2 regions of the Paenibacillus cucumis (ex Kampfer et al. 2016) genome follow, and region 2 is predicted to be linked to the other one. Evidence: riboswitches for the same ligand, from Rfam matches in the RefSeq annotation. Region 2 holds a riboswitch; the other holds the start of a gene.
What was found. Region 2 has a riboswitch for glycine ahead of sdaAB (L-serine ammonia-lyase, iron-sulfur-dependent subunit beta). Riboswitches for the same ligand answer to the same signal wherever they lie in the genome.
Positions count from the first base shown of each region.

Region 1 (4,896 bases), on a different contig from region 2:
TCAAAAATCAGAGTTTGTTCGGGAGCAACGGATGGTGCGACTTGCGGACTGGTTGGGGTTCCTAATGCTTGCGAGTCCACTCCAGTCTGCTGATTGACTGACTGATGTAGGTTAGATGTTTCCGATGAAGCTCCCGCAATGGTTACTTTTGTGGTCGTTTCCTGAGTCACAGCGATCCCTCCAATACACGTGCGAATTCATCGATCTCTTCTTTGCTGCGTCGTTCGGTGACCGCAATGAGCATATGTCCTGCCAGTTCCGAATATTCACGTCCGAGTTCATAACCGCCGATGAAGCCTGCATCCAGCAGTTTCAGCTGAAGAGCATCCACATCGGTTTCTTCAGGGAGCTGGATGACGAACTCGTTAAACGTAGGAGCAGTAAAAGTAAGTCTCACTCCGGGAATAGCTGTTAACGTATTTCGTGCATAGTGACTCTTCTGCAAATTCAGATCAGCAACATCAATCATGCCTTGTCTTCCCATGGTAGACATATAGACAGAAGCACTAAGCGCTAATAACGCCTGATTTGAGCAGATGTTAGATGTCGCTTTTTCGCGGCGAATGTGTTGCTCGCGGGCTTGCAGCGTCAGCACGAAGCCTCGTTTGCCGTTGCGATCGGTCGTCTGGCCGACGATTCGACCAGGAATCCGGCGCATGTGAGCCTGGGACACGGCGAAGTATCCGCAAGTGGGTCCGCCGAGCGAAGCGGCGATTCCGAGGGGCTGCGCATCGCCTACGACGATGTCGGCCCTCAGCTTGCCTGGGGCTTCCAGCAAACCGAGCGACAGCGGGTTGGCGCTCACCACGAGCAGTCCTTTGTGCGTGTGCACAAGGTCGGCAGCCTGTTTTATATTTTCCACGGCACCAAAGAAGTTGGGGCTCTGAATCATAACCGCTGCGGTATCTTCCGAAATTGCCGTTTGCAGGGCATCCCAATCTGTAACCCCATCTTTATAACCAATCTCTACAATCTCCAGACTCAGGCCATGTGCGTACGCCTGCAATACTTGACGGGCTTCAGGGTGAACGGTGCGAGATACGATAAGCTGTTTACGACGGGTAGCTGCGGCGGCAAGATTGCCAGCTTCTGCAAAAGCCGTTGCACCATCATACATACTCGCGTTGGCTACCGCCATACCTGTCAGTTCACAAATATACGACTGAAATTCAAAGATAGCCTGCAATTCTCCTTGGCTGATCTCCGGCTGATAAGGGGTGTAGGCTGTATAGAACTCCGAACGGGAAATGACATGGTTGATGACCGAAGGGATGTGGTGGTCATAGATGCCTGCGCCGAGGAAGCTGGCGTGTGTTTCAAAGTTGGCATTGGAGCCAGCTTGTTTCGACATATGGCGAGTTAAGGCATATTCATCCAGTTTGGAGGACACAGGCAACTCGCCTTGGTAACGAATTTCCTGCGGGATATCTTTGAACAAATCTTCAAGAGTATCCACGCCGATCGTGGCCAGCATAGCGCTCTGGTCTTGTTCTGTCATGGGGATGTAGCGGTGCTTGCTCATGCTTGCTCAGCTCCTTGGGTAGGTGTCTTTGACGTACGTGTCCGTTTATGAAAAGGGGTCTTGACGACCTCGGCTTTTAGCTTTTTGCCACGAATCTCAATCTCCAGTGGTGTACCCAGTGCAGTATATTTGCTGTCAATCAGGGCAAGCCCCAGATTACGTTTCAAGGTCGGCGACTGTGTACCGGTTGTCACTTCACCAATCTGAACGCCATCCGCATAGATCGGGTAATGGGGCCGCGGTATGCCACGCTCCAGCACTTCGATACCGATCAGCTTGCGGGCAGGGCCGTCATTTTTTTGTTGCAACAAAGCTTCGTGTCCGATAAAAGACCCGGCGTTCAGTTTCACAAACATGCCCAGCCCTGCCTCCAGTGGAGAGATGGTTGGTGATAATTCCTGCCCGTATAAAGGCAACTTCGCTTCGAATCGCAGTGTATCACGTGCACCAAGTCCTGCTGGAACGAGGCCTACATCAGCACCGGCTTCCATCAGTCCGTTCCATACGAGGGCTGCCTGATCAGCTGCAACATACAGTTCAAAGCCATCTTCTCCGGTGTAACCGGTTCGTGATAGCAGCAGCTTTACTCCGCATACCTCGGCATGCTGCACGAAGCGGAACGGTTCGATGGAGCTTGCATCTATCTCTGAACCTGTAACCTTCGAGAGAATATCGACCGCTAAAGGGCCTTGTAGCGCAAGCAACGCCGTTTGCTCGGAATCATTGGTGATGTTCACCCCAGGTATAATGTGCTCCTGCAACCATGCCCAGTCTTTGTCGATATTGGAGGCATTGACGACCAGCATGTAGTGTTGCTCCGCGAGTTTATAGATGAGCAGATCATCCACTACACCGCCATCGGGATAACACATCAGTGTGTATTGTGCCTGACCTGGTACAGTTGCGGTCACGTCGTTGGTTGTCATGTTTTGCAAAAAGGCTTCTGCCTGTTCACCCGTTACGGTGAATTCGCCCATATGGGATACATCAAACAGCCCGGCGCGCTCGCGCACGGCTTCATGCTCTTTTTGAATACCGCTAAACTGCACGGGCAACTCCCAACCGCCAAAATCAATGCAACGTACACCTTCATATTGCGCGTATAGGGGGAAGAGTGGTGTTCTTAATAAATCAGACATCCAATCACCTCGTCATGGGCCGTAGTAGGCCAAGTATGAAAACACGTTCTGTGAGCCAGATCAATAATGCTTAAGTAATTTTGGTAATCGAGAGTTAACAGCCGACTGTTCTACATTTTTTCATTGGTTATGTTCAGTACGATTCTAGAACCTGCAATTCATTTTTTGGGAAAAAGGAAAAGGACAGGCCAAAGAACCGGCATGCCAAGTAGCACGCTGTATTCTTAGGCTCTGTCCCTTGTACCTGAGAGTTACCCCGCCGTTTATTCAGACAGGTTTCCCCTTGGGTGATCATAACGTCCGTATAGGACGATTAGATGCTCTCCAGAGTTGCGTCCTGTAAAAGTCCTTTTGCCTGAGAGATTCACCCCCGCTTGTCGGTGGTTTACTCCTTCGGCGCCGCCTCATGCACATCCCCAAACCGGGTGTACGGGCAATCTCTCCCTTTACATTCATCCGCGGTTCATACGTAGTCCAATTAACTTCAGTTGCTCTTCTCATTAAAACGTGAATACAGTCCTGATGTCAAGAACGATATCATTGAAATTGTGTAAAATACGAATATTTAATGTTTATACTATATTAATGTTCGGTTATTTTAAAAGAGTGCGCTTACTATTGTAATATTCACCATTATATGCAGAAAGAGTAGTGTAAGGTTACACACGAAGAGGTATCCAAATCTAAATAAATTGTGAGCTAACTTGACATTTGAATCTGAAATATCATACGCTATTGTCTGGGAAAAAGGTGAAGGTCAAAGAACGCATGCACTCATTAATGAAAAGCGAGGCGGATATCGATGAGCGAATTGAGAAATGATTTCCTGTACAGTAAAGAGCACGAATGGGTGCAAACCGTAGGGGAGGATACCGTACGTATTGGCATTACCGAGTTCGCGCAGCATCAGCTGGGTGACATTGTGTTTGTAGAATTGCCTGATCTTGAAGCCGGTGTAAAAGCAGAAGACAGTATCGGTACGATTGAATCCGTCAAAACGGTATCTGATCTGTTCTCACCTGTCAGCGGCACCATTGTTGCAGTGAATGAAGCTTTGCAGGATTCGCCAGAACTGGTCAATAGTTCTCCTTATGAAGAAGGCTGGATGATCGAAATCCGTGTCGATGGAGATGTAGCAGCTGCATTATCCACATTGCTGAAGGCGGATGCTTATCTTAAACATACTGAGGAATAGAATTCGACTGGATTGTCGAGTTGATTTGTACTTATTGACATATATATAATCTCGTTTGAATATAAAAAATCTTGTTCTTTAAACCTGTGTGAGCTATGGAGCTTACGCAGGTTTTTTGCTGTTTTTTTACGTATTTTGGAGTGACATAGCATCATGAATAAAAAAAATGCAAACGGACCAAGCTATTTTATTGCTTTGTATGTTGTATATGAATAAAGTCATAGGCAAGAAAAGCCTTGCGTATCAAAGGGTTGAGCATATATTCCTAATTAAGAGCGACTACATAATCCAATGTTGTCATCATTGTTCATGACGAAAGTACGCTTTCATTTGATTGAACAGGAAGGTTTTCTCGCTTAGGATTACAGCAGGGGATCAATGATACCCCTTTCATACGAAATAATGACTTGATTCAAGGAGGATAAACCAATGAGTAATTTGGATCAAACATCCAATTCCAAAGGTGGGTTACGTGTTGGTGTGCAACGCTTCGGACGATTTCTGAGCGGTATGGTCATGCCCAATATGGGAGCATTTATTGCTTGGGGATTAATTACAGCGATGTTTATTAAAACAGGATGGTTTCCGAATGCGACAATAGAGCAGCTTGTAGGGCCGATGATTACTTATTTGCTGCCGCTACTGATCGGTTACACCGGGGGTACGATGGTGCATGGCACACGTGGTGGTGTCGTCGGGGCGATTATGACCATCGGTGTCATTGTCGGAACGGATATTCCAATGTTCCTCGGGGCCATGATTGCGGGGCCTTTCGGTGCATGGGTGATCAAGAAGTTTGATAAATCCATTGAGGGCAAGATCAGAGCCGGTTTTGAGATGCTGGTCAACAATTTCTCGGCAGGAATTATCGGCGGTATTTTGGCGATCTTTGCTTTGCTCGGTATCGGGCCGGCAGTAGAGGCCATTAGCAAAGTGTTGTCTGCTGGCGTACAAGGTTTGATGAATCTGGGCTTATTGCCACTCGTCAATCTGATTATTGAACCGGGTAAAGTATTGTTCCTGAACAATGCCATTAACCA
Region 1 is NZ_JACLIC010000007.1:334,558-339,453, reverse strand. It holds gene gcvPB (aminomethyl-transferring glycine dehydrogenase subunit GcvPB) at 1-80, opposite strand, end outside; gene gcvPA (aminomethyl-transferring glycine dehydrogenase subunit GcvPA) at 167-1,522, opposite strand; gene gcvT (glycine cleavage system aminomethyltransferase GcvT) at 1,519-2,661, opposite strand; glycine riboswitch at 2,891-2,991, opposite strand; glycine riboswitch at 2,995-3,117, opposite strand; gene gcvH (glycine cleavage system protein GcvH) at 3,464-3,856, shown strand; gene H7T88_RS04685 (PTS mannitol transporter subunit IIBC) at 4,286-4,896, shown strand, end outside.
Region 1: it holds a riboswitch for glycine, as region 2 does, so the genes downstream of both, gcvT (glycine cleavage system aminomethyltransferase GcvT) here and sdaAB (L-serine ammonia-lyase, iron-sulfur-dependent subunit beta) in region 2, are expected to answer to the same signal.

Region 2 (4,896 bases):
AGGCATCGGACCAGATTCAAAAGAAGTTGCAGCAGGGGCTTCTGCCGTGCTGGTCATTCTGGTACTGGCATTCAATCTGAGCGCGCGCTGGATCGGCCGGGTTGTGTACCGCCGTATGACAGCTTCGAAATAAGGAGGAAATCCACATGGCCATACCTTTTGGTACGGAACAGTTAAGCATATATTATGGACATTTTCAGGCCGTGAAGCAGATCAGCCTGACTTTCCCCGAAGCGAGTGTAACGGCCCTGATCGGGCCGTCCGGTTGCGGGAAATCCACATTCCTTCGTTCGTTAAATCGGATGAATGATGAGATTGCCGGGTCCCGCACGGAAGGACATATCTGGATGGACGGCAATGACCTTAACGAACCGGGGACGGATGTAATCAAGCTTCGTCAGAAAATCGGCATGGTGTGGCAGAAGCCAAACCCTTTTCACAAGTCTATTTACAACAATATCGCATTTGGCCCCCGCTACCGCGGTACAAAAAGTAAGAAGGCACTGGATGAAATCGTGGAAAAAAGCTTGCGCCGTGCTGCTCTCTGGGATGAAGTGAAAGACAGGCTACATGAGTCAGCCTTGGCACTTTCAGGTGGACAGCAACAGCGTCTCTGTATCGCGCGCGCACTGTCTGTAGACCCGCAGATCCTATTACTTGACGAGCCTGCATCTGCGCTTGACCCTGTATCTACGGGTAAAGTGGAGGAATTGATCTCGGAGTTGAAGCAAGAGCTACGCATCGTTATTGTTACTCATAACATGCAGCAGGCGGCTCGCATCTCGGATTATACCGCTTATTTTTATCTGGGCAGTATGGTTGAGCACGGGGAGACGGAGCACATTTTTACTAACCCGGACAACCGCTTGACGCAGGAATATATTATGGGGCGTTTTGGTTAATAAGAGTCAAGGGTGTAGCATAGATTTATATGTTTAGAGAAACACGAAATAACAGCATGATCTTTGAACGAGGGTGTTCAAGGATCATGCTTTTTTTTGTGTTTTTTTATATTTGAACATGCTTTATGAGTTATTTACGAGTACACAAATCGCTACAATTGTAGGATCGAACTGGAATGTTGCCTATAATATTATGTCACAAGTACATTGGCAGGTTCATATGTGTCTATGATTCGTACCTGTCATGGAGTGAGGGCGGTCTTCGTTATTCGGTGCTATATAAGTTGAACTTTTCTTTTACACATTAACGGAGTGGACTGTGTAAAATCTTTAGTTCAACTTATATAGAAAAGATCGAACAAGCCCTGAACCATATGAACGAAATGAGCATATCCTATATAGAAATGATGTGCTTTGAGAATACGTCACTTTTATTGACATATAGCGTATGGCATATTACGCTGTATATGATTGAATGCATGGCAGAATGGTGAACTTTCATTAAGGAAATAACAGAATATAGCGAATGATAACGAGCGGGAGAGACCTAGCAGGATGATGCAATACAGTACAAGTAGGCATGATTAATGCAATTTAAGATGTAGAACTGTACTGTACAGATGGCTTGGGCACCGAAGGAGCAAGCAGTTATGCACCCGGCATAACCGTTAATCTCTCAGGTAAATGTACCGTCGTTGGACGCAACTCTGGAGAGTGCGCGGAAGAAGCGCCACCCAAGGGGTATATGATTGTCAGATTGCTGAACAGATGAGTGCTTGCGTGTACTCGGCCTTGTTCTTCCTGGCTTAAAATCATGAAACTCTCAGGTATCAAGGACAGAGAGAGGGCTAACGGCCTTCTTCTGTCCTTTTTTGATGTCATCAATCAGTAAATCAGGAACATTGTGGTGGGTCTTGTCCAGATATCGATGACAAAACCAATTGGAGGGTTAACAGGTGCGATTTAAAGATGTTTTTTCAATTATTGGCCCGTCGATGACGGGACCATCCAGTTCACATACAGCCGGTGCTGCAAGATTGGGACGAATTGCGCGTCAGTGGCTGGGATGTACACCGGAACGTGCAAGGCTTACGTTATATGGCTCATTTGCGGATACCTATCAGGGACATGGAACAGATCTGGCACTAATCGGTGGTTTGCTGGGTTACGTTACAGATGATCCGCGTATACCGGATGCAGAGCAATATGCAGATGAAGCAGGCATGGAGGTTGAATTTTACACCAGCGGTCTACCGGCTCCTCATCCGAACACGGTCAAGATTGAATTGTGGCACGGCGAACGGGCATGCTCTTTAATAGGTGCTTCCATCGGTGGCGGCAGTGTATCTGTGCATGCATTAAATGATTTTCGCGTACAGATCAGTGGAGAGTTTCCGACACTTGTTTTGCGTCATGCCGATAAAGCGGGAGTTCTGGCATCCGTGACCTCAACCATTAGCTCGTCCGGAGTGAATATCGGCTATATGCAAGTGGATCGAAAGGCTCGTGATGGTGAGGCACTTACAGCAATGGAGATGGATGCACCGCCGAGTGAAGACGCGTTGAACAAACTGCGTTCATTGGATCATATGCTGGATATTCGTGTGATTGATCTGAAGAGAGGGGGTGATCCGGATGCGGTTTAAACATCTACATGAATTAAACACCATCTGCACTGCGGAGTCCAAAACAATTGCACAGTTGATGATTGAAGAGCAGGTGCAGGAGACTAACACACCCGAAACAGACGTCGTAAAGCAGATGTCGGAGTACTACCAAGTGATGAAAGAAGCGGTTCGTAAAGGACTTACAGAAGATACAACCTCACGTAGCGGACTGACGGGTGGGGACGGGAAAAAGATGGCCGAATATATTCGCCAAGGCGAAACATGCTCTGGTGATGCTTCTGCCCTTGCCATGGCCTATGCGCTTTGCGTATCGGAAGTGAATGCCTCCATGGGACGGATCGTGGCTACGCCAACAGCGGGCTCTTGTGGCATCATTCCTGGCGTATTTATAAGCTCGCAGGAACGTTTTGGCTGGACGGATGAACATCTGGTGAATGGATTGTTCTGCGCCGGTGCTATTGGATACGTGATCGCCAACAATTCATTTATTTCAGGGGCCGAGGGCGGTTGTCAGGCAGAAGTAGGTTCAGCGATTGGCATGGCTGCCGGTGCGATGGTGGAGCTTCGTGGAGGGACGCCAGAGCAGGTAGTGCATGCTGTAGGATTGGCTTTGAAAAATACACTGGGCCTCATCTGCGATCCGGTTGCTGGCCTTGTAGAGATTCCATGCATCGTGCGCAACGGACTCGGTGCCGTTACTGCACTGGCTGCCGCAGATATGGCACTCGCTGGTGTACGCAGTGCCATTCCGTCTGACGAAGTCATTGACGTGATGTTGGAGGTAGGCAGTGCGATGCCAAGCCGTCACCGCGAGACAGCGCAAGGTGGGCTCGCTCAGACACCTACAGGCCGCAAGATGATGGAGAAGCTGGCGAAACCAAAGGCCAAGCGGTTGCCGGATGAGTCATCCGAAACATCAACAACAGGCTCAGAGGCAGAATAGCAAGTGGATCATATACAGGAACAGGGTCAGATAGCTTAGGAGTACAAAACCAGGTTCCGATTTAGCAAGTAGCAAGTAGTAATTAGAGCATGTTAGTCGTTATTACTTCATAACAAACAAGCGTCCGCGAACCTGGTTTTCTCAGGTTATGCGAGACGCTTGTTTGTCCAGTTTGCCTAAACCGCCAAGATAGCAGTCAACCAATCAGAATTGGAGAAGGCAGTCATTTATTGTTGTTTCAAAAAGGCATCTACTTTACTTCTGTGCGCATCACGGCATATCCGTAAGCAGGCAGTTCAATGGCAAGCACACCGTCTTCCAGAGCGGTGCGATGGTTACCCTCAAACAGCTCCGTCCAAGGTTGCTCACCTGCATCCAGTTCAACGATGGCGGTTTCCTCAGAACGGTTGAACAGAATGAGGATGCGTTCCTCGTCACTTTGCCGCTCCATCACAAGCTGGCTACCGCCTTCCTGAGCTTGCAGGAAACGAATGGTTCCTGCTGCACGCAGTGCAGGATGAGCATGACGCAGAGCAATCAGCTTTTGATAAAAGTGAAGTAGCTCCCGATCCTGCTTCGCTTCGTCCCACTCCATGCATTTGCGGCAACCTGGATCATGTTCTCCGTCGAGCCCGATCTCGTCACCATAATAGATACATGGGGCTCCCATATAACTGAACTGGAACAAGGCAGCCAGCTTCATCTTGCGTTGATCGCCCTCGCACAAGGTAAGCAGGCGCGGAGTATCATGACTGTCGAGTAAGTTGAATGCCACCTCGCTCGCTTGAAGTGGGTAGCGAGATAGCTGCCTGCCAAGGGCACTCGCGAATTGTTCAGCGTGCATCTTATCTTCCACAAAGAAATGATTTACGGCGGCGGTGAACGGATAGTTCATGGCAGCATCGAACTGGTCCCCTTGTAGCCAGGAAGAAGATTCGTTCCATATCTCACCCAGAATGTAGGCATCCGGGTTGGCTTCCTTAACAACCCGCCTGAAATCTCTCCAGAAAGCATCGTCCACTTCATCAGCTACATCAAGACGCCAGCCGTCCGTGCCAACTTCCTTGATCCAATATTCCGCTACTTCGAGCAAGTAGGCCTTCACATCGGGATTCTCTGTATTCAGCTTGGGCATGTGAGCCTCAAAGCCAAATGTCTCATAGGTTGGAATGCCATCCTTTACGTCGAGCGGGAATTCATGTACGTGAAACCAGTCCTTGTATTTGGACTTGGCACCAAGCTTTTGTACATCGACAAAAGGAGCAAATGTTTTGCCTGAATGATTAAACACGGCATCCAGCAGCACACGAATACCGCGTTCATGACATAGCTTAACCAGATGCTTCACTGTGTCAGCATCACCGAAATGGCGGTCGACGCGCAGATAGTCTTCGGTATCATATTTATGATTGGTTGTAGCTTC
Region 2 is NZ_JACLIC010000045.1:124,795-129,690, forward strand. It holds gene pstA (phosphate ABC transporter permease PstA) at 1-133, shown strand, start outside; gene pstB (phosphate ABC transporter ATP-binding protein PstB) at 147-902, shown strand; glycine riboswitch at 1,430-1,603, shown strand; glycine riboswitch at 1,608-1,744, shown strand; gene sdaAB (L-serine ammonia-lyase, iron-sulfur-dependent subunit beta) at 1,859-2,548, shown strand; gene sdaAA (L-serine ammonia-lyase, iron-sulfur-dependent, subunit alpha) at 2,538-3,473, shown strand; gene H7T88_RS25000 (alpha-glycosidase) at 3,724-4,896, opposite strand, start outside.